2 regions of the Bacillus sp. 11B20 genome follow, and region 1 is predicted to be linked to the other one. Evidence: a T-box and tRNA genes for the amino acid it is inferred to sense, from the RefSeq annotation. Region 1 holds a T-box; the other holds one or more tRNA genes.
What was found. The T-box of region 1 lies ahead of trpS (tryptophan--tRNA ligase). A T-box ahead of a tRNA ligase gene usually reads a tRNA of that ligase, here a tRNA-Trp.
Positions count from the first base shown of each region.

Region 2: it has a tRNA-Trp gene. The T-box ahead of trpS (tryptophan--tRNA ligase) is inferred to sense a tRNA for this amino acid. The anticodon was not compared.

Region 1 covers NZ_JBLZWZ010000007.1:243,681-259,756, forward strand. Annotated here, with positions in the region: gene opp4C (oligopeptide ABC transporter permease) at 1-57, shown strand, start outside; gene ACN6NB_RS05415 (YjbA family protein) at 215-967, shown strand; gene trpS (tryptophan--tRNA ligase) at 1,004-1,999, opposite strand; T-box leader at 2,053-2,273, opposite strand; gene ACN6NB_RS05425 (peptide ABC transporter substrate-binding protein) at 2,756-4,393, shown strand; gene ACN6NB_RS05430 (ABC transporter permease) at 4,510-5,454, shown strand; gene ACN6NB_RS05435 (ABC transporter permease) at 5,458-6,375, shown strand; gene ACN6NB_RS05440 (ABC transporter ATP-binding protein) at 6,388-7,467, shown strand; gene ACN6NB_RS05445 (ABC transporter ATP-binding protein) at 7,469-8,389, shown strand; gene ACN6NB_RS05450 (HIT family protein) at 8,594-9,079, shown strand; gene ACN6NB_RS05455 (hypothetical protein) at 9,098-9,385, shown strand; gene ACN6NB_RS05460 (GNAT family N-acetyltransferase) at 9,523-10,101, shown strand; gene spxA (transcriptional regulator SpxA) at 10,295-10,690, shown strand; gene ACN6NB_RS05470 (TerC family protein) at 10,730-11,395, opposite strand; gene mecA (adaptor protein MecA) at 11,660-12,325, shown strand; gene cls (cardiolipin synthase) at 12,412-13,932, shown strand; gene ACN6NB_RS05485 (competence protein CoiA) at 14,095-15,255, shown strand; gene pepF (oligoendopeptidase F) at 15,470-16,076, shown strand, end outside.
Region 2 covers NZ_JBLZWZ010000007.1:99-16,174, forward strand. Annotated here, with positions in the region: rRNA gene ACN6NB_RS04150 (23S ribosomal RNA) at 1-2,928, shown strand, start outside; rRNA gene rrf (5S ribosomal RNA) at 3,038-3,153, shown strand; tRNA gene ACN6NB_RS04160 (tRNA-Asn) at 3,163-3,237, shown strand; tRNA gene ACN6NB_RS04165 (tRNA-Ser) at 3,242-3,332, shown strand; tRNA gene ACN6NB_RS04170 (tRNA-Glu) at 3,350-3,424, shown strand; tRNA gene ACN6NB_RS04175 (tRNA-Val) at 3,458-3,533, shown strand; tRNA gene ACN6NB_RS04180 (tRNA-Met) at 3,549-3,625, shown strand; tRNA gene ACN6NB_RS04185 (tRNA-Asp) at 3,630-3,706, shown strand; tRNA gene ACN6NB_RS04190 (tRNA-Phe) at 3,725-3,800, shown strand; tRNA gene ACN6NB_RS04195 (tRNA-Thr) at 3,807-3,879, shown strand; tRNA gene ACN6NB_RS04200 (tRNA-Tyr) at 3,895-3,979, shown strand; tRNA gene ACN6NB_RS04205 (tRNA-Trp) at 3,994-4,067, shown strand; tRNA gene ACN6NB_RS04210 (tRNA-His) at 4,097-4,172, shown strand; tRNA gene ACN6NB_RS04215 (tRNA-Gln) at 4,182-4,253, shown strand; tRNA gene ACN6NB_RS04220 (tRNA-Gly) at 4,261-4,335, shown strand; tRNA gene ACN6NB_RS04225 (tRNA-Cys) at 4,341-4,411, shown strand; tRNA gene ACN6NB_RS04230 (tRNA-Leu) at 4,426-4,514, shown strand; tRNA gene ACN6NB_RS04235 (tRNA-Leu) at 4,551-4,632, shown strand; gene ACN6NB_RS04240 (hypothetical protein) at 5,048-5,473, shown strand; gene ACN6NB_RS04245 (phosphotransferase) at 5,886-6,680, shown strand; gene ACN6NB_RS04250 (hypothetical protein) at 6,739-7,443, shown strand; gene ACN6NB_RS04255 (histidine phosphatase family protein) at 7,474-8,019, opposite strand; gene ACN6NB_RS04260 (hypothetical protein) at 8,082-8,279, opposite strand; gene ACN6NB_RS04265 (hypothetical protein) at 8,425-8,694, opposite strand; gene ACN6NB_RS04270 (DUF1963 domain-containing protein) at 8,759-9,448, opposite strand; gene ACN6NB_RS04275 (DUF2262 domain-containing protein) at 9,467-10,270, opposite strand; gene ltaS (lipoteichoic acid synthase) at 10,811-12,754, shown strand; gene lepB (signal peptidase I) at 12,910-13,476, shown strand; gene ACN6NB_RS04290 (homocysteine synthase) at 13,518-14,813, opposite strand; gene ACN6NB_RS04295 (FbpB family small basic protein) at 15,079-15,234, shown strand; gene ACN6NB_RS04300 (ABC transporter ATP-binding protein) at 15,400-16,076, shown strand, end outside.

The DNA of each region.
Region 1 (16,076 bases):
TTTAATTTTTTAGGAGATGGGCTGAGAGATGCGCTTGATCCTAAAAAGCTGAAGTAAGGTTTAAAGGGGCTCTGCGTGCGCTCTCCGTTTCCTGAATGAAATAAAGACACGAAGCCGTCATTCATCCAGCTTGAAGTTTTGATAAAGTTGGAATAATTTCTCTATCCCTTGCCCATACTGTGGACAACAGTTTTTATAAAGTGAGGGATTGGTTATGTTATTTCTTCATGACGTATGGGTGAATTGGTTTGAAGGGGAAGAAAATGGCTACAATGTGTGTCATTTTCATGAGTGGCGTAAGGAGGACAGCGTTGAGCTGTTAGATCAAGTGCCTTTACTTAAGGTGCAGAGTCCTTTGTTTGATTACATAGAGAATGATCTTTCAGAGCTGCCAAAGACGCTGCTAGAGTCTGTATTTGAGAAATCATATATTCGAAAAAATCATGAGCGCCGTAAATTAGAGTATTGCTTTGTAGTCACAGATGGCATACGAATCATTGCCGTGGATACGATTGGGTATTCCATTCCTGTGAGAAAAAGCCGCTTGATCCCAAGGCAGGAGCAATTGGTCTATGAAATGGTGAAAGATGTGAAAGCAGAAGAATATGAATTCTCTAAGGACAGTCTTGAATCGACGAAGGAGTACCACATTCTATCACTGCCGCCGCAGCATATCAGCGGATTAACGAGAAAAGAAAGACAGCTGAAGCAGCTGATGTTTATGGCGCTCGATCAATTAAAGGGGCTCCAAAACAGGGCGGAGATTGCGTATTGGTATACGGAATGGAACCCGCGCATGTACAACCAAATCAAACGAATGTCATTCGAAGAGATTTGGAACATGCTTTACAATGAAACGATTGATGGATGGTCAGAAAATCATTTAGCTTTCTGTGAAAAAATGATTAAAGGACAGCCATTTTTCGAAAAGCTTTGGGAAATGGAAAACGAATCAAAAGTAAATTAGAAAAAAGCTTGCAGCGGGTAGTGCTGCAAGCTTTTTTTATTTGCGTTTTCTGCCAAGACCCATCGCATTCTCCATTTTTTTCAGCATTTTGTTTGCTGCGCGGTTTGCTTTTTCAGCACCTTCGTCTAGAATACGGTCAAGCTCGTCTGATTCAATCAGTTCATAGTAACGATCTTGAATTGGTTTTAAAGCATCAACGACAACGTTCGCAAGATCTCCTTTAAACTCACCATATCCTTTGCCTTCGTACTTTTGCTCCAGCTCTGCAATCGATATGTTGCCTAATACAGAATAAATTGTCAGCAAGTTGGCAATTCCAGGCTTGTTCTCTTTGTCATACTTGACGATGCCTTCTGAATCCGTCACAGCACTTTTAATTTTCTTTTCAAGCTGCTTTGGTTCATCTAATAGGGTAATGAAGGATTTTTGGTTTGGATCGGATTTGCTCATTTTTTTCGTTGGATCTGTTAAAGACATAATCCGAGCGCCTTCTTTTGGAATTTTTACTTCAGGCACAGTGAAGATGTCATTGTATTTTCGGTTAAAGCGTTCAGCAAGCGTTCTAGTCAATTCAAGATGCTGCTTTTGGTCTTCTCCAACAGGGACTAAATCAGTACCATATAATAAGATATCGCCAGCCATTAATGGGGGATACGTTAATAGGCCTGAAACAACTGCTTCCTTACCAGCGGATTTGTCCTTGAATTGGGTCATTCTTTCTAATTCTCCAATATAAGCAACACATTGCAGCATCCATCCTGCCTGGGCGTGAGCAGGTACCTCTGATTGGATAAACAATGTGGCCTTCTCTGGATCAAGTCCAACAGCTAAATAAAGAGCTGCTAAGCTTCTAATATTTTGGCGGAGAGCTAATCGGTCCTGACTCACTGTAATCGCATGCTGATCTACGACACAAAAATAGCCATTATAGTCATGCTGCAAATCGACAAATTGCTTCATTGCTCCAATATAGTTCCCTAATGTGACAGAACCGCTCGGCTGAATGCCTGAAAAAATTGTCTTCTTTGTCATACTAAAACCTCTTTTCTTCAATATAAAAAGGCCCACCCATCACTTTTCAACAGAAAAGGGACGAATGAACCGTGGTACCACCCTTGTTATTTCACATAGAAATCACTCAAGACGTTGATAACGGAGACTGCTCCGTCTAAGCCTACTCACTTTTTTAGAAGTGTTCGGTTAGCTGCTCCAAAGCCCATTCCATACATGCCATTATCTGCTCACACCGGCCGCAGACTCTCTGTAAATGGTGAATATATGTACTCTTCTTTTTCATCGCAACAATATGTCTATCTATTATAAAGGATGCCCATGAAAAAGTCACGAAGCCATTATGTGACCTTCTCATCATGCCTATTGACACTTAAAATTTTAGATAAAATAACAAATATCTGTCAGAATTTTTTAAAAAAGGATGATTAATTATATGTATAAAACATTATTCCTGCTCAATTTGTTAAATTATTTTAATCAATTTACGCTTTAATTTGTTGAAGTGATTGAGACTTTAGTTTATAAAAATCCCTCTTTATCCCCATTTACGTTTTTAAAAAATATATGAAATTGATATTGCAATAAATTATTCTATTCATTATAATGAATTTGTTCACACGTTTGTGCTAGGCTCTTTACATAGTGAAAATTCAGAAAAAACAAAAGAAATAGAAAGTAAGCTATTCAGGGACTTTTTTACGCTATTTCTTAAATCTGAATCTCATCTTCTATCGAGACCTTTGAACTAAAAACATATTATAAGGGGGAATACAGTTGAAAAAGCGTTGGTCTGTTGTTACTTTAATGCTTATTTTCACACTTGTATTAAGCGCTTGTGGTTTCAGCGGAAACAAATCAGGCGACAGCACGAGCAGTTCTGGAGAGGCTAAAACAACATTAAATGTGAATATCTCCACTGAGCCTTTTTCTCTACATCCGGGATTGGCAAATGATTCAACTTCAGGTAGTGTCATCCGTCAGACTTTTGAAGGATTAACAAGAATTAACGCTGAAGGAAAGCCAGAAAATGCAATGGCTTCTGATATCAAAACAAGTGCTGATGGTAAAACATACACATTCACACTTCGTGATGCAAAATGGTCTAATGGTGACCCTGTTACAGCTAAAGATTTCGAATATGCTTGGAAATGGGCATTAGATCCTAAAAATGAATCTCAATATGCTTACCAGCTTTACTATATTAAAGGTGCTGAAGCAGCGAACAAAGGGAAAGCGAAAGTTGCTGATGTTGGCATTAAAGCTAAAGACGACAAAACGCTTGTAGTTGAGCTAGAGAACCCAACACCGTTCTTTACTGAACTAACTGCATTCTATACGTATATGCCAATCAACAAAAAAGTGGCTGAAAAGAATAAAAACTGGTACACAAATGCTGGTGAAAACTACGTATCTAACGGACCATTCGTTCTTTCTAAATGGAAACATGGCGGTTCTATCACGCTTGAAAAGAACAATGAATACTGGGATAAAGATACTGTGAAATTGAAAAAAATCAACATGTCTATGATCAAAGATACAAACACTGAGCTTAGCATGTTCAAAAAAGGCGAGCTTGACTGGGCTGGTTCTCCAACTGGAAGCCTTCCAACTGAGTCTTTAAAAACATTGAAAAAAGAAGGCGGTCTGAAAATCCAAACGATCGCTGGTATCTATAACTACAAATTCAACACAAAAGTAAAACCTTTAAACAATGCAAATATCCGTAAGGCCCTGACATACTCAATCAACCGTCAAGCGATCGTTGACAAAATTACGCAAGGTGAGCAAGTGCCAGCAATGGCAATCGTTCCTCCAACAATGGAAGGATTCACTGATAACAAAACTGGCTACTTCAAAGATCACGATGTAGCAACTGCTAAAGAGCTTCTTGAAAAAGGTGTGAAAGAATTAGGTTATAAGTCTGTTTCTGATCTTCCAACATTGAAACTTTCTTACAACACTGATGAAGGCCACCAAAAGATTGCACAAGCAATTCAAGAAATGTGGAAAAAAGATTTAGGTGTGAAAGTTGAACTTGATAACTCTGAGTGGAACGTATACATCGACAAAATCCACAGTGGAGACTACCAAATCGGACGTATGGGCTGGTTAGGTGACTTCAACGATCCAGTGAACTTCCTTGAGCTTTACAAAGATAAAGACGGTGGAAACAACGACACTGGATGGGAAAGCAAAGAGTACAAACAATTGTTGAATGATTCTGCTAAAGAAACAGATAAAACAAAGCGTGAAGAAATGCTGAAAAAAGCAGAAGAAATCATCATCAACGATATGCCTGTAGCACCAATTTACTTCTACACTCAGCTTTGGGTACAAGATCCTAAACTAAAAGGTGTAGTTGTATCTGGACTAGGTGATGTTCAATACAAATGGGCACATTTCGAAAAGTAAGAGTCATAGTGTAAGAGATCTACGGCAAGGATCTTAAGGTATATGGAGGATGTCTCTCCATATACCTTTCTTGCTGATTAGAGAAATTGTTGTAAAATCATGGAGGTGCAATTCCGTTGCTTAAATATATCGGTAAGCGATTAATATATATTTTAATCACACTGTTTGTTATTGTAACTGCAACTTTCTTTCTCATGCAGGCAGCACCTGGTGGTCCATTCTCTGGAGAGAAGAAACTTCCTGCTGAAATTGAAGCAAACCTAAACGAGCACTACGGATTGGACAAGCCCTTATTTGTTCAATATGTAAGCTACTTAGGTTCAGTTGCAAAATTAGATTTTGGTCCCTCATTTAAATATAAAGGACAAACCGTAAATGACTTAATCAGTTCTGGATTCCCCGTTTCCTTTACCCTCGGAATTGAGGCAATTCTCCTCGCATTAGCATTTGGTGTATTGTTTGGGGTCCTTGCAGCGCTCTATCATAACAAGTGGCAAGACTATACGATTGCCATTTTAACGATCTTTGGAATCTCAGTTCCAAGTTTCATTTTAGCGGCGCTACTACAATATGTATTTGCATCTGAGGCAAGCATTATAGCGATCTTCCCAGTTGCAGGATGGGAGTCTTGGGCCAGCACCGTACTACCTTCTATTGCACTTTCCTTCATGCCAATGGCATTTATCGCTAGACTTGCACGGTCAAGTATGCTTGAAGTACTAAATAGTGACTACATTAGAACGGCTAGAGCGAAAGGATTAACAAAATCAGCTGTGACGATCAAACACGCCATCCGAAACGCATTGTTGCCTGTTATCACATACATGGGACCAATGGCTGCTTCAGTTTTAACAGGTAGTTTTGTCGTTGAGAAGATATTTGGTATTCCTGGATTAGGCTCTCACTTTGTCACAAGCATTACAAACCGTGATTACACCGTCATCATGGGTGTTACAGTCTTCTACAGTATTATTCTATTAGTCAGTATTCTAGTCGTTGACGTTCTCTACGGTATTATCGATCCTAGAATTAAACTGACGAAGGCGAAGAAAGGGGTCTAACACATGGAAGAGATGAGAAAAGATTTATTTGTGCCTGCGACAGCTGACGCAGCAGAATCTGAAAAAATTTCTAAACCTAGTCTATCTTTATGGAAGGATGCCATGCTTCGCTTCCGTGCCAATAAACTTGCAATGGTTGGACTCACAATCATTTTTATTATTGTGATGCTGGCCATCTTTGTTCCGATTTTTTCTAAATATGATTACTCCACGACTGATTTGCTGAATGCTGACCAGCCGCCTTCAAAAGAGCACTGGTTTGGTACAGATGATTTAGGACGTGACATGTTTGTCCGTACATGGGTCGGGGCAAGAATTTCGATCTTCATCGGTCTTGCTGCAGCGCTCCTTGACGTAATCATCGGTATTATCTGGGGAAGTATTGCTGCATTCAAAGGCGGCCGTACAGATGAAGTGATGATGCGTATTGCAGACGTTTTATGGGCAATTCCAACACTATTAATGGTCATCTTAATGATGGTTGTTCTTCCTAAAGGATTATTAACGATTATCCTCGCCATGACAGTCGTAGGCTGGATTAACATGGCGCGTATTGTTCGGGGACAGGTTTTACAATTAAAGAGTCAAGAATACGTTCTTGCAGCACAAACATTAGGTGCGAAAACATCTAGACTTTTATTTAAACACTTAATTCCAAACTCAATGGGACCAATTCTTGTGACAATGACATTAACGATTCCTTCTGCTATTTTCACAGAGGCGTTCCTAAGCTATCTAGGGCTTGGTGTACCGGCTCCGTTAGCGAGCTGGGGAACAATGGCGTCTGACGGAATTCCAGCCATGACGTACTACCCTTGGAGATTATGGTTCCCAGCCGCATTTATCTGTATTACAATGTTTGGTTTTAACGTGGTTGGAGACGGACTAAGAGACGCTTTAGATCCGAAGTTGCGTAAATAAGGAGTGATTAGGATGGAACGTGAACGTATTCTAGAGGTGAAAGACCTTGCAATCTCATTTAAAACATATGGTGGAGAAGTTCAAGCCATTCGTGGTGTGAACTTCCACTTAAATAAAGGCGAGACACTTGCTATTGTAGGTGAATCTGGCTCTGGTAAAAGTGTGACATCACAAGCGATCATGAGACTAATTCCGATGCCGCCGGGTTATTTCAAGCGCGGACAGATCCTGTTTGATGGCCAGGATATTGTCAAGAAAACCGAGAAACAAATGCAAACCATTCGAGGAAAAGACATCTCAATGATCTTCCAAGATCCGATGACGTCTTTGAATCCAACGATGAAAGTCGGGAAGCAAATTACAGAAGTGCTGTTCAAGCATGAACAAATCTCAAAAGAAGCGGCTGAAAAAAGAGCCATTGAACTATTGGAGCTTGTAGGAATTCCAATGCCTGAAAAAAGAATCAAACAATATCCGCACGAATTTAGTGGCGGGATGAGACAAAGGGTTGTCATCGCCATGGCGCTTGCAGCAGATCCAAAGCTGTTGATTGCTGATGAGCCGACGACTGCACTTGATGTAACAATTCAAGCACAAATTTTAGAATTAATGAAAGAAATTCAGAAAAAGGTTGACACTTCGATTATCTTTATTACGCATGATCTAGGTGTTGTGGCCAACGTCGCTGATCGTGTAGCTGTTATGTATGCAGGACAGATTGTGGAGACAGGGACTGTTGATGAAATTTTCTACAATCCAAAGCATCCGTATACATGGGGACTTTTAGCATCAATGCCGAGTCTTGACACTGATGGTGGAGAAGAAGGAAAGCTGACTGCCATTCCAGGAACACCACCAGATCTGACAAACCCGCCGAAAGGAGATGCATTTGCACTCCGCAGCGATTATGCAATGAAAATTGACTTCGAACAAGAACCGCCAATGTTCAAAGTATCAGATACGCATTATGTGAAATCATGGCTACTTCATCCGAATGCACCTAAAGTTGAACCGCCTGCTTCTGTAAAGGCGAGAATGCGTGAACTAGAAGGTAGCTACGAAAAACCTGTATTAGTAAAAGAGGGTGAATAGCATGGCAGAAAAACTGTTAGAAATCAAAAATTTGAAGCAGCATTTCCATACAGCAAGAGGAACTGTGAAAGCAGTTGATGGGGTTTCATTTGATATTTACAAAGGTGAAACGCTTGGTCTTGTAGGTGAGTCTGGTTGTGGTAAATCCACTACGGGTCGTTCAATCATTAGACTTTATGATGCGACAGATGGTGAAGTTCTTTATAAAGGGGAAAATGTACACGGGAAGAAATCAAGACAAAAAATGCTTGAATTCAACCGTCAAATGCAGATGATCTTCCAAGATCCATATGCTTCACTCAATCCTAGAATGACAGTGCTTGATATCATTGCAGAGGGCATCGACATTCATGGTCTTGCGAAAACAAAACAGGCGCGTAAAGAGCGTGTGTATCAATTACTTGAAACTGTTGGATTGAACAAAGAGCATGCGAACAGATACCCGCATGAATTCTCAGGCGGTCAAAGACAGCGTATCGGAATTGCACGTGCATTAGCAGTAGAGCCTGATTTCATCATCGCCGATGAACCAATCTCTGCATTAGACGTGTCGATCCAAGCGCAGGTCGTCAACTTATTGAAAGAGCTTCAAGAGGAAAAAGGTTTAACGTACTTATTCATTGCTCATGACCTGTCCATGGTAAAATACATCAGCGATCGTATCGGCGTGATGTATTTCGGAAAATTGGTTGAGCTGGCACCAGCGAATGAATTATACGAAAACCCGCTTCATCCATACACAAAATCATTGTTGTCTGCGATTCCGCTTCCAGATCCTGATTATGAGCGTAATCGTAAACGAATCAAGTATGATCCATCTGTTCACAAAGGAACAAACACCGAGTTCCGTGAAGTAAAGCCAGGTCACTTTGTGAGCTGCACAGAGGAAGAATTCAAAGAGCTTCAGGCGAAACAATCATAAGAAGAGAGAAGCACTGCTAATGCAGTGCTTCTTTTTATTTGGGTCTAGTTTCATCTATATAGAAAGTGTCACTCATCAAAAAGAAATAAACTCACAATCATAGGTGAAGTGAAAATAAGTAGTTTAATTCAAAATAAGGAAAAATATGATACGCTTATGTTATGAAATTTCAAATTGTAAACTTTTTCGTTTGGGGGAGGACAATTGAAAAGAATAACATTATCAAATGGGGAAACAGTTGAAGTTGAGTGTCTTAGTTGTGCATTAACGAATGGATTAGTTGAACCAGAAGGTGGCGTGGTTATTGAAACAGAGTACTTTCACGCCCATCAAGATGTCGCTTATCCAATTAAAGGGTTAATAATTTTAGCTTCAAAAAGACACATCACATGTTTAGATGATTTAACTAATTCAGAAAGATTAGACTACATAGACGTTTTAGCAAGGATAAGAAAAGCACAAAGAACCGCTTTAGGGATAGAATATGTCTATTATTTTTACAACGAAGATACAACCCATCATTTTCATACTTGGATGGTGCCAAGATATGAATGGATGTATAACTTCGGACGTTCAGTTGAATCAGTCCGACCAGTATTACTTCATGCTAGAAATGAAATGAACACCAAAGAAAATATTGTAGAAGTTAAGGAAGCCATCACCATTCTTACCAAAGAATTAAACAAATAAAAGAAGGGGGAAAATTGGATGTTGAAATGGAAAACCTATCGTTATTCATTGCTTCATGTTCTCATTGTATTCATACTATTTTCAACGTCTTTTTTCAGGAAGCCAAACGGAGGCAAGTGGATGCTCTTGTTTATGGCGCTCATTGGGATTGTGTCTTTTTCAGTGGAATATATGCTTAACCGAAAGACAAGGGGGCACAAGCAAGAAGCACGGCGCGTAAAATATCTTTATTTCATCATGTTTCAAATCACGATGACACTGATCTTGTTTGTCTGTATACAACTCGTCATGAATCGTTCGTTATAAAACTTTTTTTACGTTAATTGAAAAAAAGTGAAACTACTGAAGACTTTGCTGCGTCTTACTAGTACAGGCGTTTAAATAGCAGGAAATCGGGAATATCTAAGGAAGTGGTTCTTAACTATAGCATAAGGAGCAGATCCATGAATTGGTATGAAAAGCTCAGTGAATACTTCCCGATAGAAGAAATGAAGTCAAAAGAGCATATGGAAGCTTTATTAAAGGAAAGAAGTGATATTTATCATAAGGAGGAAGGACCTCATCATGTGATGATGTACGCCGAATTTGATTCTTTCATCTTTATTGATTATTTATTTGTTTCCAAAGATGCAAGAGGTGAAGGCCTCGGATCAAAGCTGATCCATAAGCTGAAGGAAAAAAAGAAACCGATCTTGCTTGAAGTCGAGCCTGTAGATGAAGATGATGCAGATACTGCAAAACGCCTAAAGTTTTACCAAAGAGAGCACTTCAAGCATGCAGAATCAATTGGTTATAAACGCAGGTCACTTGCAACAAATGAAGTGAACCGCATGGAAATTCTTTATTGGTCGCCTCTTACAAATCATGAGGAAGAGATCATGGAAGCTATGAGGAAGACCTATGAACGAATCCATACGTATAAAGATGAAGAATGGTATGGACAATCGTATGAGGATGTTGATGATGTATTGAAGATCATTGAAAATAGAAAGCAAAAAAATATTTTCGATCATCTGGACTAAATGAGAATGTTCTGACATCAAGCTGCACCACAAAATGAATGAAATTGTCTAGTTTTTGTCACAAAAATTGCAAGAAAATCTGTTCACACTTACTTTTTTATAGTATAATCACTATAAAGATTACTTATTTAGAACAATTTTAATTTAAGAATACAGATCAATATTCATTCTACAAATTGAGGAGTGAAGATTTATGGTAACATTATACACATCACCAAGCTGTACATCATGTAGAAAAGCAAGAGCGTGGTTAGAAGAGCACAATATCCCATATCAAGAGAGAAACATTTTTTCTGAGCCTCTTTCAATCGATGAAATCAAAGAAATTCTTCGAATGACAGAAGACGGCACAGACGAAATTATCTCAACACGTTCAAAAGTATTCCAAAAACTAAATGTCAATGTTGAGACAATGCCGCTTCAACAATTGTATAAACTAATCAATGAGCATCCAGGTCTTTTACGTCGTCCAATTATCTTGGATGAAAAAAGATTACAAGTTGGGTACAATGAAGATGAAATTAGACGTTTCTTGCCAAGAACGGTTCGTACATTCCAACTTAGAGAAGCTCAGCGACTTGCTAACTAATATAAACACGAAAAGCTGCCGATCATTTGGCAGCTTTTTTTATTTGGTTTCAGCCGTTTGCTCGTAAAAGAGGCTGGCTAATATGACCACTATGACGGTTAAGAACGGAAGCAACAATTCAAGCGTGGCATGCTGTGACATAAATTCAGTCAATTTTACATCACGCACAATCATTTCTCCGCCAGTAAAGGCCAATAGCGCACTTCCTCCGTATAAAAGAAACGGAAATTTGGTCAAAGCTGCATGAATCAGCTTGCTTCCCCAAATAATAATCGGTACAGAAATCATGAGGCCAAAAGCGGTCAGAAGCATGTTGCCTTTTGCCGCACCTGCAACTGCGATGACATTATCAAGTGACATAAAGAGGTCGGCAATCACAATGGTTTGCACCGCACGCCAAAGGGAGCCGCTGCTCTTAATCCGAATCGATTCCTTCTTTTGTTCAATTAACAGATTGTATCCTATATAAAGGAGAAAAAGACCGCCAATAAACTGCAAATAAGGGATAGTCAATAAATAAACGGCGGCACCAGTCATTGTAATTCTCATCAGCACGGCTAAAAGTGTGCCGATCCAAATGGCTTTATTGCGTTTATCATGTGATAAATTTCGACTGGCCATTGCAATGATGAGCGCATTATCTCCGCCTAAAATCAGGTCTATGCCAATAATCATCAGTAAGGATACGATCCACTCTGTTTCCATCCATTTCACCTCATGTCCCAAATAGAGCTCGTACAACCAATATATGAAGACAATTCAAATATATGTTTCTGCAAGTTTTCTCTGCAAAAAATGCGTTTTTATTTCTTTTATTCATGTTTTATCATAAAATAGACAGTACGAAGCAATACCTCAATTCTTTAAACGGTTAACATGTAGACGGAACGGGTAAAGTGTAGTAAAGTACTATTAATTGGGAGCTTGTATGTCCCTTCAACATCTTATATAGAAGGGAAGGTTGGCAAAATGGAAATCGAAAGAATAAATGAACATACAGTCAAATTTTATATTTCCTACGGTGATATTGAAGATCGCGGATTTGACCGTGAAGAGATTTGGTATAATCGTGAGCGCAGTGAAGAGCTGTTTTGGGAAGTAATGGACGAAGTGCACGAAGAAGAAGAATTTGCAGTAGAGGGACCGCTTTGGATTCAAGTACAGGCACTTGACAAGGGTCTTGAAATTGTCGTGACAAAAGCCCAACTTTCTAAAGATGGACAAAAGCTCGAATTGCCGATTCCAGAAGATAAAAAAGATCAAACAGATGAAGAAAGCTTAGACGCACTGCTTGATGATTTTCATAAAGAAGAGCAAGATCAAGAAGACCATAATGAGAAGGACAAAAAACTTCAACTTCAATTCGTGTTGAAAATGGATGATTTTGAAGATTTGATTGCACTTTCTCAATTAAATATGCAGGATTTTACCACAAGTTTATATTCGTTTGAAAACCGTTATTATCTATATGTTGACTTCCACGAGGATTTGTCAGATGAGCAAGTGGAGAATAAGCTCAGCATTTTGCTTGAATATGCTCATGAATCAGTTGTCAGCATCTACAGACTGAAAGAATACGGTCAGCTGATTATCGAAGGGAATGCCCTTGAAACGATTCAACAGCACTTCTCGTAACTAACAAAAAGTCGATTTCTATAGAGGAATCGGCTTTTTTATCTGAATGAATAGGTAAATAAAGAGATCGGCAAGGAGAAAATGAAATGAGAAATTTAGTCAAAGTTCTATTTTTTCTAATCATTACGATAGGTGCTTATTTAATTGTCCAATTGATTGCCGGTGATTTAGCGGTAAGTGTATTAAGTTCAGTCAGTGTTCTATTTACTTTATCGATTATTTTCATCGGATTTGTTATTTTCTTGGAGAATCGGAATCCGTCTCACACGATTACATGGCTTGTTCTGCTGGGCAGCTTTCCGTTATTCGGCTTTTTGTTCTACATTTTCTTTGGACGCAATATCAAAAAGCGCCGGCTGTTTGAAAAGAAAGCGGTATTGGATGAGCAGTTAATCCAGGAAGATGAACGTATTCATAGAGAAGCGATTGAAAAAATGACGCATATGGGTGATCATCAGCAGCTCTTATTTAAGCTGGCCCACAGACTTGGACATACTCCTATTACATATCGCACGTCCTCTAAAGTCTTAACCAATGGTGAAGAAACATTCTCTCATATTTTTGAAGAGATCAAAAAAGCAACACATCACATTCATTTAGAATATTACATTCTCCGCCACGATGACCTTGGCCAAGAATTAAAGGACATTCTAATTGAAAAAGCGAAAAATGGCGTGATTGTCCGCTTTTTATATGACGATGTAGGAAGCTTAAAGCTTTCTCGTCAATATATTGCTGACCTAGAAAAGGCTGGCGTTCAGATCGTTCCATTTTTACCAGTAAGGCTCCCCCTTTTAAATAATAAAATTAACTTCCGAAACCATAGGAAAATTGTTGTCATTGATGGAGAAGTGGGATTTGTCGGCGGGCTTAATATCGGAGACGAATACATGGGCAGAAGTAGACAATATGGATTCTGGCGTGATACACATCTGATGATTAAGGGCGAAGCAGTTCGTGACCTCCAGCAGATTTTCATGCAGGATTGGTATTATATGACGAATGAAAGATGCTCAGGTGTGGACTATTTCAAAGATTTCAGCCACATTGAGAGTACAACAGAAGGCGTACAAATGATTGCTGGCGGGCCTGACAAGCAGTGGGAGGTCATTAAAAATCTCTTTTTCTCTATGATCATCGCCGCTAAAAAGTCCATCTGGATCGCTTCACCGTATTTTGTCCCGGATGATGATATTCTGTCCGCATTGAAAATTGCCGCATTGAGCGGAGTAGATGTCCGGATTATTGCTCCAAAGAATCCAGATAAACGGATTGTGTTCCATGCGTCTCGTTCATACTTCCCAGAGCTTCTTGATGCAGGGGCGAAGGTGTACGAGTATGATCAAGGCTTTATGCATAGTAAATTTATTATTGTGGATAATGAACTGGCTTCAATTGGAACGGCAAACATGGATATGAGAAGCTTTCATTTGAACTTTGAAGTGAATGCCTTCCTCTATAAAACGAAAAGCACAGAGAAGCTTGTCAACGATTTCTTAGGTGATTTAGAGCAGTCACATGAAATTGTGTCAGAAGAGTTCGCAAAGAGACCTTTGAGGGTCAGACTGTTTGAATCAACTGCAAGATTATTATCACCACTTTTATAAAGATTGTATTTTCCCTCTTTTCTATAAGGGGGATTTTTTATTTTACGGAAGTTATGATCAGTAAAATCATTTTTTGACACGGTAAAAATTCATTTTCCCTTTTCGCTTTCTTATAGACGAACAAGTTATAATACGGGCATCAAAGAGCGAGGGGCGAACTGAATGAATGCAGCAATGATGGATAACGGTAAGCTTATCCGAATTACACATCATCTATCGAAAAGCCGGCTGGAGCATGTAAGAACGACGTGCAAATTTTATTGTCCTGAATGTAGGGAGGAGGTGCAATTAAAGCTAGGGGAGCATCGTGTCTATCATTTTGCGCATAAACAGCTGACAGCATGTTCGTTAGCCTCAGGCGAAACGGCTTATCATCAGGCGGGAAAGGAAGCCATTATGAATTGGCTGAAGCGGCTTGGACATAAACCTGCGCTGGAAAAATATATGTCAAAGGTTCATCAGCGTCCTGATGTGACCGTCACTATAGGAAATGAAACCTATGCAATCGAATTTCAATGTGCTAATATTTCCCGGCAGGAGCTGCGCAGAAGAACAGCAGGTCTCCGTGAAGCAGGTCTCTTTCCAATATGGATGATAGGGGCAAATCGTTTGAAACGAAAATCTGCCCAGCTTTTTTCTTTCTCCTCCATTCATTGGGGAATTTTAAGGGAATCAGAGAAAAGGCGGTTGATTTTTTTCTGCCCGCTTCAAAATAAGTTCATCCATCTTGATCAATTTCTCGTGTTTCAACCAACGAAAATATGTGCGGCAATGACTGTCAGATCACCTTCCGCATACAGCAAAATTCCTGTAATCCTATCTCCGCCCTCAAGCAAGTGTCAAGTAAACCAACAATGGCTTAAATGTATACAGCAATTTAGGCAGCGTCCTCCTCGCATTTTATCAAATGAAAGCAAACGTTTGAGAGATATTTTTTATGAGCATCATCAAACGGCACTCCCTTTTTTGCCGACTGCATTATTTATCCCGGTGCAAGAAGCGTATATCTTTACAAGTCCCGTATATGTTTGGCAAGGTTGCCTCTATGATTGGATGATGAGGAAAAAAGGAAGCGGAAGACTAACGATTCAACAGCTGATGAAAGAAATCAACCGGTGTGTGCAGATGAAAGAAGTGAAACTCCGATATAGTGATGTGTCAAGAGAAGAAATAAAAGGGGTGGTCACTGCATATGTAAAGGCGCTTGTAAGACAAGGGTTTTTACATATGACGAAAGAGGGTAATTATGAAGTATCGTCGAATCAAATGCCAATACAAACACTTGATGAAGTGCTAAAACGAGATGCTTTCTTATTTCATTAGCATGTTTCATGACCACTTTGATCATGATAAGAAAAAGGTGGTGCTGCTATTGAATCGAAAGAAACGCTTTTTTCTCATTTTTTTAGTCTGTTTGGTATTTATTTCTGCATATGATTTGACAAATATAGTTCAAAACAAAGAAGATAAATACAACACCAATTTCTTTCACTTTCTGAAAGGTTGGTTCAACACAACTCATGCAAGGGGGATTCATATGACTTCACAAAACAAAAACAATCATCTACCAGACAGAAGCGAAGTAAAAGAAGAAAACAAATGGCGCCTTGAAGATATTTTTGAAAGCGTCGATACATGGAACAAGGAATTCGAAGCGGTCAAAAAAGAAATTCCGAAGCTGGCACAATTTAAAGGCAAGCTGGCCCATTCTGCTGATGTCCTGTATGAAGCCCTAACCTTTCAGGATCAACTTTCTGAAAAGCTTGGCAAGCTTTATACATATGCGCACATGAAATACGATGAAGATACAACGAACTCATCCTTTCAGGCGTTAAATGATAAAGCCTCGAATCTATTTACACAGCTGTCTAGTACATCTGCTTATATTGTTCCAGAGATTTTATCAATTCAAGAAGATAAATTGCAGCAATTTATTCTGGAAAAAGAAGAATTAAAACTGTATTCTCATGCTCTCGAAGAAATTAATAAAGAGCGTCCACATATTTTAAGTGAGGAACAAGAAGCTTTATTAGCTGAGGCCTCTGAACCACTTTCATCTGCATCTACTACTTTTAGTATGTTTAACAACGCCGATATTTCGTTCCCTTCTGTAAAGGATGAGAATGGGGAGGAAAAGAAAATTA
Region 2 (16,076 bases), 240 kb from region 1:
TAAGTTAGAAAGGGCGCACGGTGGATGCCTTGGCACTAGGAGCCGATGAAGGACGGGACGAACACCGATATGCTTCGGGGAGCTGTAAGCAAGCTTTGATCCGGAGATTTCCGAATGGGGAAACCCACTGCTCGTAATGGAGTAGTATCCATACTTGAATACATAGAGTATGAGAAGGCATACCCGGGGAACTGAAACATCTAAGTACCCGGAGGAAGAGAAAGCAAATGCGATTCCCTGAGTAGCGGCGAGCGAAACGGGAACAGCCCAAACCAAGAGGCTTGCCTCTTGGGGTTGTAGGACACTCTATACGGAGTTACAAAGGAACGATATAAGCGAAGAGGTCTGGAAAGGCCCGCCAAAGAAGGTAACAGCCCTGTAACTGAAATGTTGTTCTCTCCAGAGTGGATCCTGAGTACGGCGGAACACGTGAAATTCCGTCGGAATCCGGGAGGACCATCTCCCAAGGCTAAATACTCCCTAGTGACCGATAGTGAACCAGTACCGTGAGGGAAAGGTGAAAAGCACCCCGGAAGGGGAGTGAAATAGATCCTGAAACCGTGTGCCTACAAGTAGTCAGAGCCCGTTAACGGGTGATGGCGTGCCTTTTGTAGAATGAACCGGCGAGTTACGATCCCGTGCAAGGTTAAGCAGAAGATGCGGAGCCGCAGCGAAAGCGAGTCTGAATAGGGCGCATGAGTACGTGGTCGTAGACCCGAAACCAGGTGATCTACCCATGTCCAGGGTGAAGTTCAGGTAACACTGAATGGAGGCCCGAACCCACGCACGTTGAAAAGTGCGGGGATGAGGTGTGGGTAGGGGTGAAATGCCAATCGAACCTGGAGATAGCTGGTTCTCTCCGAAATAGCTTTAGGGCTAGCCTCAAGGTAAGAGTCTCGGAGGTAGAGCACTGATTGGACTAGGGGCCCCTACCGGGTTACCGAATTCAGTCAAACTCCGAATGCCGATGACTTATCCTTGGGAGTCAGACTGCGAGTGATAAGATCCGTAGTCGAAAGGGAAACAGCCCAGACCGCCAGCTAAGGTCCCAAAGTATACGTTAAGTGGAAAAGGATGTGGAGTTGCTTAGACAACCAGGATGTTGGCTTAGAAGCAGCCACCATTTAAAGAGTGCGTAATAGCTCACTGGTCGAGTGACTCTGCGCCGAAAATGTACCGGGGCTAAACGTATCACCGAAGCTGCGGACTGTTCTTACGAACAGTGGTAGGAGAGCGTTCTAAGGGCTGTGAAGCCAGACCGGAAGGACTGGTGGAGCGCTTAGAAGTGAGAATGCCGGTATGAGTAGCGAAAGACGGGTGAGAATCCCGTCCACCGAATGCCTAAGGTTTCCTGAGGAAGGCTCGTCCGCTCAGGGTTAGTCGGGACCTAAGCCGAGGCCGAAAGGCGTAGGCGATGGACAACAGGTTGATATTCCTGTACCACCTCCTCACCATTTGAGCAATGGGGGGACGCAGGAGGATAGGGTAAGCGCGGTATTGGATATCCGCGTCCAAGCAGTTAGGCTGGGAAATAGGCAAATCCGTTTCCCGTAAAGGCTGAGCTGTGATGGCGAGCGAAATTTAGTAGCGAAGTTCCTGATTCCACACTGCCAAGAAAAGCCTCTAGCGAGGTGAGAGGTGCCCGTACCGCAAACCGACACAGGTAGGCGAGGAGAGAATCCTAAGGTGATCGAGAGAACTCTCGTTAAGGAACTCGGCAAAATGACCCCGTAACTTCGGGAGAAGGGGTGCTTCTTAGGGTGTTAAAGCCCCGAGAAGCCGCAGTGAATAGGCCCAGGCGACTGTTTAGCAAAAACACAGGTCTCTGCGAAGCCGTAAGGCGAAGTATAGGGGCTGACGCCTGCCCGGTGCTGGAAGGTTAAGAGGAGCGCTTAGCGTAAGCGAAGGTGCGAATTGAAGCCCCAGTAAACGGCGGCCGTAACTATAACGGTCCTAAGGTAGCGAAATTCCTTGTCGGGTAAGTTCCGACCCGCACGAAAGGCGCAACGATCTGGGCACTGTCTCAACGAGAGACTCGGTGAAATTATAGTACCTGTGAAGATGCAGGTTACCCGCGACAGGACGGAAAGACCCCGTGGAGCTTTACTGCAGCCTGATATTGAATGTTGGTACAGCTTGTACAGGATAGGTAGGAGCCTTGGAAACCGGAGCGCTAGCTTCGGTGGAGGCATCGGTGGGATACTACCCTGGCTGTATTGACCTTCTAACCCGCTGCCCTTATCGGGCAGGGAGACAGTGTCAGGTGGGCAGTTTGACTGGGGCGGTCGCCTCCTAAAATGTAACGGAGGCGCCCAAAGGTTCCCTCAGAATGGTTGGAAATCATTCGCAGAGTGTAAAGGCACAAGGGAGCTTGACTGCGAGACCTACAAGTCGAGCAGGGACGAAAGTCGGGCTTAGTGATCCGGTGGTTCCGCATGGAAGGGCCATCGCTCAACGGATAAAAGCTACCCCGGGGATAACAGGCTTATCTCCCCCAAGAGTCCACATCGACGGGGAGGTTTGGCACCTCGATGTCGGCTCATCGCATCCTGGGGCTGTAGTCGGTCCCAAGGGTTGGGCTGTTCGCCCATTAAAGCGGTACGCGAGCTGGGTTCAGAACGTCGTGAGACAGTTCGGTCCCTATCCGTCGCGGGCGCAGGAAATTTGAGAGGAGCTGTCCTTAGTACGAGAGGACCGGGATGGACGCACCGCTGGTGTACCAGTTGTTCTGCCAAGGGCATCGCTGGGTAGCTATGTGCGGACGGGATAAGTGCTGAAAGCATCTAAGCATGAAGCCCCCCTCAAGATGAGATTTCCCATTCCGCAAGGAAGTAAGATCCCTGAAAGATGATCAGGTTGATAGGTCTGAGGTGGAAGCGTGGTGACACGTGGAGCTGACAGATACTAATAGATCGAGGACTTAACCTATATTCTAATGTGAAACATGAACATTGTTATCTAGTTTTGAGAGAACATTTTTAAAATATCTCTTGATTTATTTTCAATACATAGTATAATATCTTTTGTCACTAAATTGTCTGGTGATGATGGCGAAGAGGTCACACCCGTTCCCATACCGAACACGGAAGTTAAGCTCTTCAGCGCCGATGGTAGTTGGGGGTTTCCCCCTGTGAGAGTAGGACATCGCCAGGCTTTCTTCATTCCGCAGTAGCTCAGTGGTAGAGCTATCGGCTGTTAACCGATCGGTCGTAGGTTCGAATCCTACCTGCGGAGCCAATTTGGAGAGCTGTCCGAGTGGCCGAAGGAGCACGATTGGAAATCGTGTAGGCGGTAACCCCGTCTCAAGGGTTCGAATCCCTTGCTCTCCGCCACAATTTACATAATAAAGGGCCCGTTGGTCAAGCGGTTAAGACACCGCCCTTTCACGGCGGTAACACGGGTTCGAATCCCGTACGGGTCACCATTTTTATAGAATATATACCAGCATTTTTTATTCGGAGGATTAGCTCAGCTGGGAGAGCATCTGCCTTACAAGCAGAGGGTCGGCGGTTCGAGCCCGTCATCCTCCACCATATCTTTTATATCGTCGCGGGGTGGAGCAGTTCGGTAGCTCGTCGGGCTCATAACCCGAAGGTCGCAGGTTCAAATCCTGCCCCCGCAACCAAAATGGTCCGGTAGTTCAGTTGGTTAGAATGCCTGCCTGTCACGCAGGAGGTCGCGGGTTCGAGTCCCGTCCGGACCGCCATTTTTCAAAAGAATACTTGGCTCGGTAGCTCAGTTGGTAGAGCAACGGACTGAAAATCCGTGTGTCGGCGGTTCGATTCCGTCCCGAGCCACCACTATTTGCCGGTGTAGCTCAATTGGTAGAGCAACTGACTTGTAATCAGTAGGTTGGGGGTTCAAGTCCTCTTGCCGGCACTGTTTTTCAAATGTGGAGGGGTAGCGAAGTGGCTAAACGCGGCGGACTGTAAATCCGCTCCCTCCGGGTTCGGCGGTTCGAATCCGCCCCCCTCCACCATTTTTTATTTTCATAGGGGCATAGTTTAAAGGTAGAACAGAGGTCTCCAAAACCTCCGGTGTGGGTTCGATTCCTACTGCCCCTGCCAATTATACTTTATAATTCATTACATCTATGGCGGTTGTGGCGAAGTGGTTAACGCACCAGATTGTGGCTCTGGCACTCGTGGGTTCGATTCCCATCAATCGCCCCATTTTATTATTGGGCTATAGCCAAGCGGTAAGGCAACGGACTTTGACTCCGTCATGCGTTGGTTCGAATCCAGCTAGCCCAGTTGATGTGCGGAAGTAGTTCAGTGGTAGAACACCACCTTGCCAAGGTGGGGGTCGCGGGTTCGAATCCCGTCTTCCGCTCCAATAATGGCGGCATAGCCAAGTGGTAAGGCAGAGGTCTGCAAAACCTTTATCCCCGGTTCAAATCCGGGTGTCGCCTTTTTTGAAAAGACTGCCGGGGTGGTGGAATTGGCAGACACACAGGACTTAAAATCCTGCGGTAGGTGACTACCGTGCCGGTTCAAGTCCGGCCCTCGGCACCATTGTTTTTAATATAAGATGCGCTCTTTAATGATCATGCCGGTGTGGCGGAATTGGCAGACGCGCACGACTCAAAATCGTGTTCCTCACGGAGTGCCGGTTCGACCCCGGCCACCGGTATCTAGTTTTAGATATTCTTTATTATCATTCATTACAGAAGAATTAAGGAATATCAACGTTTAAAACGTCTTTCTACAAATTGTAGGAGGGCGTTTTTTATTTGTTTTTTAGCTGATTTTTCACACGACAAAATTGCTTCCAATCGTGTTCTGTTTACTGGTGAAAGGGGAATTAGCTAAATGGCACGACGTTAAAATATTTGAGACTACATTCTATTCAGTATTACATGAATAAATTTAAGGGGTTTCTTAATGTTCTAACAGTACAAGGAATAAATATTTCTGAATTAAAGCCTTACGAGGAACATATGAAGGAGATTATCTTTTACTTTATTGATGGTTACCTTATTATTAAACTAAAAGGGCAGGATAATTGAAGAAGGATGAGATAAATTGTACATAGGAGAGGTGTTGTCATGATTACGGTTAAAAATGCTGAAAGTTATCTTAAAGATAGCATTCGTGAAGATATCGATGATATAAAAAAGGTTTGGGAAACATTTAAGGCTTTTTCAAAGGAGGCAGTTGAGGGCGAAGAAGATAAAGAAATTTTATTTCAGTGTGGTGTCTATGACTTTACAGGAGAGGAACTATTTCATTTTGACCTTGTACGTCAGTTTACAGTTTATGAAGAAGATGATTATTCTCATATGGAACAACTACACTGTGAATTTTTATTTAAACCAACAAGCGAGTTAAAAAATTTAAAGGTGGTAGAAGAATGGTCAATGGATTATGACGATATCGATCATTTTTTTAATCATATTGAAAGTATTCATGAGTTTAAAATACCTTTGAGTTTAAAGCCGATAAAATCAGAAATATATCAAGAAGAACTTTGATTCTTATTTTATAAACGAGTACTTTACTTTAAGAGGGTATACCTTGCCTTTTAGGAATAATTTATCACGGGTGCCGGTTCAACCCTTGCCATCGGTATCTATTAAAAGTTTCATGATTGGTTTTTACCGTGAACCTAACGTTTCACCCTTGTGGTAAACGTTTTTTTGTGGTTTAAATGAGTTATTAAAAATAGAAAACTATTAGAAAATAATGAGCATGTACTTCTTTTAGCAGAATAATCTTTAGATGATTTGCAACATTTGATAAGATACATTTAACCATGTAAGAAAACAAACTGGGGTAGCACATTCACACAAAACAGTGTACTACCTTTGTGTAACTAAAAATATTTGGGTAAATACACATCTTTAGCTGATATCATCATTGTGATCCAATTTTAGGGGAGAATTTATGAAAAAACAAAATGACCATGAAGAGTTATTGACAGGTGGCAATGTCTCGAGCGTATATCGTTCGGGAGATACGGTTCGTCGAGAAGTAAAGTCAGACAATATCAATATACGAAAGCTGCTAAAGCATTTAGAAAAAAAGAATTTCTCCTTTGCTCCAAAGTTTTTAGGGGTTGATGAAAAAGGTAGAGAGATCTTGTCTTTCATTGAAGGCGTAGCTGGCCATGATCCCTTAAAAGAATACATGTGCTCTCACCAAGCTTTAAAAGAAATAGCGAGAATGCTTAGACTGTATCATGATGCTGTTTGTGATTTTCCCATTTCAGACGATTGGGAACGAATGGACAATACGCCTAACAACATAGAGGTTGTTTGCCACAATGATTTTGCTATGTATAACATTATTTTCAAGGATAAAAAACCAGTAGGAATCATTGATTTTGATGTAGCTGCTCCTGGTCCAAGGCTTTGGGATATCGCATATACTCTGTATACATGTGTACCTATCAGTAGGTTTTTTCGCACTGAAACAGGGGAGATCGTGAAATATTCTTCATTAGAACATGCAGACCAGATAAAGCATAGAGTGAAACTGTTTTTTGAATCTTATGGTGAGGAAATAGCAGAAGATTATTTGGATATGGTGCTGCTGCGTTTAAAAGGGTTATGTCAATATATGAAACGAAAAGCGAGTGAGGGTGATATCGCTTTTCAAAACATGATTCATGAGGGGCACCTTGAGCATTATCAAAAAGACATTCAATTTATTCATGAACATAGAAAAGATTGGATGTAAAACTACTTCCCTTTAAATAAGAAGTCAAAAGAATGAATGTAAAGAGGCGGCGTTGTTATTGCAAACGAAGACGATATTACAGACCATCATTGAAGACGAGGGATCACATGATTATCCTCTTTTTAGACAGTACTGTGTGAAAAAAGAACAGGGCCTGCGTAAAGATGCGCTAAAAGTTCTTCAGGCCTTTATTGAAGAGATGAAAGAGAACGATTTTGAAGTACAGCGTTTATTTGTTGCTTGGCTGTTTGAGAAGATTGAACGGTTTGAGGATGGTCATCATTTGCTTGTGTATCCATTGATAATTGGGGTGATTCAGCCTGTTCTGCAAGAGTGGGAGAAGGTTGACCCAATGGATGTGAGACCATATCGCTGGCAGGGCTTGTTTGTACATCAGGGAGAAGGGCTGCCCTATTTATTGAAGGCACTAGAGCTTGGGGGCAGCAAGGAGCAGCGTGTGATTGTTCAAATTTGTGAAATCTATTTATCGGCCTTGTGGTATTCGTTTCATCATATACATGAAGATCTTTATTTAAGCACCTATGAGAAAGACCAAGAGCGAATTCAGGGTATTGAAGATGTCATGATGCTGATTGAAGATAAGAGGATTCGTACTAATGTTGAAAAACAAGCAGCCTATTATGATCAGCTTTTATCGGACTGGAAGAAATTTCAGCAAACGGAGACAAGAGGCTTCATGAAATGGTGTGCGGAGCGTAAGAAGCCGTATGAGTGGGTAGAGGCTTTTTATTATCAACAATAGATGAGGAAACGGCAGAATTCATTCTGCCGTTTATTTATGCCATATTCGTTCTATTTCTACATGATCTGGTTTGAAATATTTCAGGATATAGACATCTGGATTGCTTAATTTTTCCCACTCCTCGAATCCAATCGTTGGATCGGCGTGTTTAAGAAGCAGGCTCATGATATTGCCATGTGTGATGAATAGGGTATGATCTTTTTCTAATTTTATTTGTTCGTGGAGCGCTTCTACAATACGATTCATGGCTTCTTGGCTCGATTCTCCGCCTTCACAGGTCATATGTAAGTCTGTAAAACTAAGCTTTAGCTTCTCATACCAATTGTCTATTGGCTTACTGCTTAACACACGTTCAGAGAGGCGTTGATCGATTTTTATCTCGAGCTGTTTTGCATGAGCAAGGGGCTCAGTAGTTTGGATCGCTCGTTTATAAGGACTTGAGATAATCTGATTAAGATGAATGCTGGAAAAAAACTGTGACAGTTCGTGAGATTGAGTGATGCCTTGTGGTGTTAAAGCTGCATCTTTAGATTGTCCATCTGCTTGGCAGTGTCTGACGATATAATATGTTTTCATTGGATACACCTTTCATTGAGTATAAAAAAATCATCCAGTATTGGATGAGGATTTGCGAAGATCTAGGTAAGCTTGTTCGTATCTGTTTCTTTATAGGGATCTGTGAGCTTGGAGGTCAGGTCTAGGTTGAACAAAAAATCATCGACGGTGTCTGTGCCAAAGGGAAGTGTGGAGAAGTTGATTGGGATGCTGTCTTCTTGCTTTTCTGAAGTGACTTGCTGTGCAGGCTGCTTTTTTCTCCAGTTCTTAAACAAGCGCATGTGAGGCCCCCCTTTTCTTTGAAAAAGATGGATTTATACATAATATACGGGGAGAGTTGTCCAGGCGTCAAATGTTTTCTTCAAAAGGAACGATTCAATTGATAAAAAAAGAGCCACAGGAAAGTGCGGCTCTTGTTGTTTCAGTTTACATTGCGCGTTGTAATGCTTGTAGTAATTTACGTTCGCATCTTAAGTTGTATCGCTTCTTATGGAGTTTCTCCGTTTTAAACCTGCCTATGAGACGCCGGACACCGGGATCATAAATGATGAGCTCCCTGCAAGTTTGATCATGTAATAGTGCTTTAAACCAGCTATATTTTTTGAGATGTGCTGCGTTCCTTGAGATATCCTCTTCATCCACTTGTAGAAAAGGGATATACACAGCAAGTGAAAAGATGTCTAAAATGAATCCCATTTTGCTTCCTCCTTTCATATTATTCATTACGCTTAGGAGAAGGCAAGGTTTCATTCAATAAACGTTAAAAACAATCCCAGTGCATAAACCATTCTTTTGATTCTTTGTCATAATAGAAATACATCGTGCCGTTATCACCAATCATGAAACGAGGTTTTTCTTCTGAGGCGATTTGCAGCATGAATTCGCCTTGTTGTAGATGGGGTGGGGATTGAATATACGCCCCATATCCACCGATTTTTGTGAACGAATAATTTGTGTATTGATTAAAGAAGTGGTCCGTCGCTTCTTCACTTTCGTTTACTTCTGATAAATCGATATATGACCATGCTTCTTCCCAGCAAGGGAAGTCCCTTTGTTCACTTTCGTTCCATTGGATTTGAAAGGGTTTGAGTCCTCTTACTTCTTCAGGAGTCTCAGCTACTTCTAAACCTTCGATTGATGCATATTCAATGAGCTTCCAGCCTTCGCCGTTTTTGGTGATATCAATCGGAAGTGCTTTCTGGTTGAGGAAAATTTGAATCAGCTTACACTCATTGAAGCCGTTCATTCCTCCTGGCACTTCTGGTAAATAAATTTGTAAGATCGGAATCATGGCACCATCTTGATCTTTCGGCCAGCCCTGATGAGGATCGATGAAAAAATGGCCTGCAAACCAGCTGTGTACAGCTGGATCAGGACGGAACCCGCCTATTTTGGCGATGGCTGGCGTTTTCCCAATTAGATTTAATTCTTGAAAAGCTTTGATCTCCATCTAATGTCCCTCCAACTGTTAGCCTGCAATGTGTGCATCATGAAATGTGCCATTTATATTTCCTGTGATAATAATGACATGTCCCCAAAATAAATCACCGTCATGATAGTAGACTTCAAACTCTCCCTCAGGGTAAACATGCAGGCTTTCAAGTGAAATGCGGCTCATAAATTGATTCAGTGTGAGTTCTTCTTGCTTTTCAACTGATTCGTCTTGTTCCTGCCAATCCTTTGCTAGATCTATCAGCTGATTCGCGGCAAATGATTTAATAGAAGAATCCCATTTAGCTTGTTCTTGTATGAGTTGTTTTGCTGTAGAAAGAGAGTCATTTATTTTTTCATCTTCTTCGAGGTTAAAGTAGAGAAGGCACTCTTCATTGCTCCATTGGATCGTCTTTTCAAATAAGTCTAGTCCTTTCACTAACTCAAAGGTTCCAAGTGTATCATCATGATAAAACACAGGCTTTTGGGCTTGTTCTAAAATTTCTTGAAGTGCTTGATCCTTTGTATCTGTATTGATCAAAGATACAAGCATGAATTCACCTTCGCCTTTTCGAACCTGAAGTGTAACGATTGATTCTTTATGTAATTGTGACTGCTTTTCCCTTAATCCTTCGTCATCTGTTAACCAGCAAAGTCTTACATTTTCGTTTGTGATATGGCCGTTTTCCTTCCAGGCAATTAGTGGAATAGAAGCGGTCCAAAGAGGTGCCTGTCCTGCTTTCCCTGCCCCTACGCCAGAAGGTCCTGTCACAGCTATGATAGTGACTATATCTTCTGAAAATCTTCCTTCAAAAGTGTTGATTTGTTTGTTAATCTTCATGTGATGTCCTCCAGCTCGATATTTTTGTTATGAACATAAGGATGATATGATCAAAATCTACCTCTTAATCACACCGCACATCAGTAGGGGAAATCAAGCTTTTTTTGTTTAAAACTGTTTTTTTAGGAGGTACATGGATTAATGGAGGTTGAGTCACAATAAAAGAAGCATGAATCGAATTTTGTATAAATTTGGGTAAGTGAGTCGAAAAGCCTAGGTTATTCTTCCTTTTCTTTATAATTACTTTGACACGAATAGATGAAAAAAGTAAAGTAATACTGAGTGATTTACAAAACCTTCTTCATCCACTAAAACATGAAGTGTGCGTAAATTTAATGTAAATGGATATTTTTCCTTTTATTTACTCGTATTTTTTTTGAAACTTATGATGCCTCTCGTTCGTTATATTAAAGGAGCGCATGTATCCGGCGGAGACAGAGCATCGGAATGCTTGACGAAGAAGATTTACATTTGCAAAATGAATGTAAATTTTTTATGATTTCATTTATATCAGAACGATGATAAGAAAGAAGAGGTTTTATGAAAAAAATATTTGCGAACAAATATAGCTTTTTTGTTTTGGCTGTCCTATTATTCTGGGCTAAATCATACACAGCCTACAAAATGGACTTTAATTTAGGAGTAAAAGGTTCTTTTCAAGAGGGGCTTCTCTTATTGAATCCATTTAGTTCAGCCATTGTGTTTTTTGGACTTGCTCTCTTTTTGAAGGGGCGTAAATCTGCCATTGTTTTAATTGTTATTGATTTTATTATGACCGCACTTTTATATGCAAATGTAGCGTATTACCGTTTCTTTGATGACTTTTTGACTTTCTCAACAATGAAGCAGGCAGGAAATCTTGGGGGAGGCATGACTGGCGGTGTGTTAGCAAGCATTAAGCCGCATGACCTTTTATACTTCCTTGATATCATCATCTTGATTGCGATTGTCATTTGGAGACCGGAAGTGAAGAAGTTCCAAATGAAAAAGACGTTTGCACTGCTGATTGTAGCTGCAGGTATTGGACTGTTCTTTGTAAACCTTCATTTGGCTGAAAAGGATCGTCCAGAATTATTAACGAGAACCTTTGATCATAAGTATGTTGTCAAATACTTAGGTGTTTACAATTATACGATTTATGACGGGGTACAAGCAGCACAAAACGCAACGCAGGTTGCAAATGCAAGCAGTGAAGATTTAACGGATGTTGTGAACTATACGTCTTCTCACTATGCGAAGCCAAATGCAGAGTATTTTGGAAAAGCAAAAGGTAAAAACATTATTAAAATTCATTTAGAAAGCTTCCAGTCTTTCTTAATTGACTACAAATTAAATGGAGAAGAAGTGACTCCATTTTTAAACAAACTGGCTCATGGGAAAGATGACTTTACGTATTTCGATAACTTCTTCCATCAGACTGGTCAAGGGAAGACATCTGATGCTGAGCTGATGATGGATAATAGTATGTTTGGCTTGCCAGAGGGAGCAGCATTTGTGACAAAGGGTGAAAATACCTTCCAATCACTACCTGCAATCCTAGATCAAAAAGCAGGCTATACGAGTGCAGTGCTTCACGGGGACTATAAATCTTTCTGGAACCGTGACACGATTTATAAACATATGGGAATTGATCAATTCTTTGATGCTTCCTATTACAACATGGATGAAGAAAACCTTGTGAATATGGGTCTGAAGGATAAACCGTTCTTCAAAGAATCAATCCCAATGCTAGAATCAATGAAAAAGCCATTTTATGCACATTTAATGACACTGACAAATCACTATCCATTTAATTTAGATGAAAAAGATGCGACAATCGCTAAGGCAACAACGGGCGATAAAACAGTCGATAACTATTTCCAAACAGCAAGATATTTAGATGAGTCATTAGAGCAATTCTTCAAAGACTTGAAAAAATCAGGTATGTATAAAGACTCAGTCATTTTATTGTATGGTGACCATAACGGTATTTCTGAGAACCATAACCGTGCAATGAGTGAAATTCAAGGGAAAGAAATCACTCCTTATCAAAATGCACAAAACCAGCGTGTTCCGCTCATGATTCGTATTCCTGGTAAGAAGGGCGGCGTGAACCATACGTATGGTGGTGAAGTCGACGTGATGCCAACACTTCTTCACTTACAAGGTATCGATTCAAATGAATTCGTGAATTTTGGAACAGACTTATTCTCTAAAAAGCATGATGAGACTGTTGCCTTCCGTAATGGAAACTATGTGACACCGAAATACACACTTGTCGATAATACCGTTTATGATACGAAAACGGGTAAAGTGGTGAAACAAAATAAAAAGACAGAGGCGATTAAAGCCCGTGTTGATAATCAGTTAAGTCTTTCAGATAAAGTGCTCTATAGGGATCTTCTTCGATTCCATAAGTTATCTGATTTCAAACCAGTGAATCCATCGGATTATTTCTATGGTAAAGCAAACAAAGAAAAAGAAGCGGATTCTTCTGCTAACTAACTGAGTTTTGGGCAAGCACAGAAAGGTGCTTGCCTTTTTCTCTCTCTTTGCTTGATTTGTTGGCAAAATATGTTTATATTTAGGGAGAAACAAGCGTGATGCTGGCTGGCAGCTGGTGACACACATTTCGTCCTTGGGGAATTCAGGAGGAGCTTATGACAACAAATACAAAAACACAAAAAAAGAAATCAGAATTATGGGGCTGGATCAAAGCCATCTTAATCGCATTTATTGCTGTTTTTATCATTCGGAACTTTTTATTCGCACCGTACATTGTGAAAGGGACTTCTATGGACCCAACACTGCATAACACAGAGCGGGTGTTTGTGAATAAAACGGTTGATTATTTCGGTGATTATAAACGGGGACAGATCATTGTTCTTGATGGGGAAGATCGCAGCACTCATTATGTCAAACGATTGATTGGTTTACCTGGTGATAAAATTGAAATGAAAAATGATCAGCTATTTGTCAATGGTCAAAAAGTGGCAGAGCCTTACTTAGCGTCAAACAAAAAGAAAGCAGCGGCGGATGGTACTTTGCTGACACCTGATTTTGGCCCTCTGACTGTTCCAAAAGGAAAGTACTTTGTCATGGGGGACAATCGCCAAAATTCAATGGACAGCCGCAACGGCTTAGGTCTTTTTACAAAGCGTGATATTCAAGGAACTACCTCATTTGTATTTTATCCTTTCCAAGACATTCGCTTACTCAATCATTAATAAACAAGAAAAAAGCACACAGCCGTGTGCTTTTTTCTATGTCATTCAGACTGACTTTTTGTAATCGCCTGTTCAAGATCTGCAAGAATATCTTCAATCGCTTCTGTTCCAACGGATAAACGAATGAGCTCTGGTGTGACACCTGTCGCTTTTTGTTCTGCCTCGCTTAATTGTTGATGCGTTGTGCTGGCAGGATGAATGATGAGAGATTTAGAATCACCCACGTTTGCGAGATGGGAGAAAAGTTTCACAGAATCAATGAGCTTTTTACCTGCTTCGCGTCCACCTTTGATACCGAATGTGAGGATTGCCCCTTGTCCTTTTGGTAAATAGGTTTGAGCAAGTTCATAGGATTCGTGACTTTCAAGGCCCGGATAGCTTACCCAATCGACAAGAGGATGATCCTGTAAGAACTGTGCTGTTTTCAACGCATTTTCACTATGCCGCTCAAGACGAAGGTGTAATGTTTCTAAGCCTTGCAGAAGTAAAAATGAGTTGAATGGCGACAGAGCTGCCCCTAAATCACGTAAGAGCTGTACTCGTGCTTTTGTGATATAAGCCGCTTCTCCAATCGCTTCTGTATATGTCAGACCGTGATAACTTGGATCTGGTTCAGTCAGCCCTTTGAACTTATCGCTGTCAGCCCAAGGGAATCGGCCGCTATCAACGATGACGCCGCCAATTGATGTACCATGACCGCCAATAAATTTCGTCGCTGAATGGACGACAATGTCTGCACCGAACTCAATAGGTCTTAATAAATAAGGGCTGGCGAGTGTATTGTCCACAATAAGTGGGATATGATGCTTGTGTGCAATGGCTGAGATGGCTTCAATATGTAAAATGTCACCTTTTGGATTCCCAATGCTCTCTGCATACACTGCCTTTGTTTTGTCTGTGATCGCTGCTTCAAGTTCTTCAAGGTTGGATGAGTCGACGAATTTTACTGTAATGCCGAGTTTTTTGAGTGTATGGGCAAATAAATTGTAGGTGCCGCCATAAAGACTGCTTGAGGAAACGATTTCATCCCCGGCTCCTGCAATGTTTAAAATAGAATAAGTCGTCGCTGCTTGCCCAGAAGAAACAGCAAGTGCACCAATCCCACCTTCAAGCTCTGCGATACGCTTTTCAAATACGTCATTTGTCGGGTTCATAATACGTGAATAAATATTTCCCGGTTCCTGAAGACCGAATAAATTCGCTGCATGATCACTATCTCTAAAACCAAAGGAGCTTGTTTGGTAAATAGGCACGGCTCTTGAATAGGTCGCTGAATCAAGCTCCTGACCCGCGTGAATGGCTTTTGTTTCTAAACGAAATGGACGTTCTTCTGACATGTGTGTATCCTCCTTTTGTTAGATAAAACCAACTGTTTTGATAAGAAATATTTAATAAGACTATAAATCTTGTTCACTGCTCGGTCAATCATTTTTTAGATAAATCTGAAAAAACAATAAATATAGTTGACAGGTAGGAATAGTGTGTATTAATATGAGCATACTGAAAACGCGAACAAGAATGGCTGATCGGTCAACCGAAGGCTCTATCACTCAAGCATGAGTGAAGAGCCTTTTTTTATTTGAATGAGAAAGGATGATGAAGATGGAAAAAAAGAAAAAACGAAAAAAATACAGAAAACACATGGATATCACACTAGACATCTTAATTGAGCGGAACAAATATGAGATTTACAGCAGCAAGGAACGAATAGAAGCAATTTACGATCGGATTGATGAAAAGCATACAAGGACAAAATAACTATTTTATAAAATTGAGTTGATTTATGGGATTAATGTGATTTAGGATGGTGCTAACAAATCAATATGATTAGCTGATCGGACAACACGAAGGCTCTTATCTCTTTTTTGGGGATAAGGGCCTTTCTGTGTATTTATCTGATGGCAAGAGGAGTGGAGGGTTTCAATGACGATTTCAATTGATATTGTGGATAAATCCTTTTGGAAAGACAAACAGACCATTCGGGTTCTTGAAGACTTGAGATTGAGCATGATTCCAGGTGAATTTGTAACAGTGATAGGTCCGAGTGGATGCGGAAAAAGTACATTGCTAAAAATCATAGGCGGGCTCGACACATCGTATGATGGACAAATTTTGATAGGAGACAGACGGGTCACAGAACCAGGAATGAAACAGGGCTTTATCTTTCAGGAACACCGCCTGTTTCCATGGCTGTCAGTCGAAGAAAACATAGCGGCCAATTTCAATTTAAAACAACAGGATGTACGCCGCAAAGTGGATGAATTGATTGAAATTGTTCGATTAAAAGGATTTGAACATGCCTATCCACATGAGCTTTCAGGAGGAATGTCGCAACGGGTTGCCATTGCGAGAGCACTCCTTCGTGATCCGGAGATCTTATTGCTTGATGAACCATTTGGTGCGCTGGATGCATTCACACGAAAACACTTGCAGGATGTGCTGCTGGACATTTGGCAGGAGAAAAAAACAACGATGATGCTCGTTACTCATGATATTGATGAATCGATTTATTTAGGAAATGTAATTGTGCTCTTACAAGCGAGACCTGGCCGAATCCATAAAATTCTTCCTGTGAATCTGCCTTTTCCGCGTGATAGAAC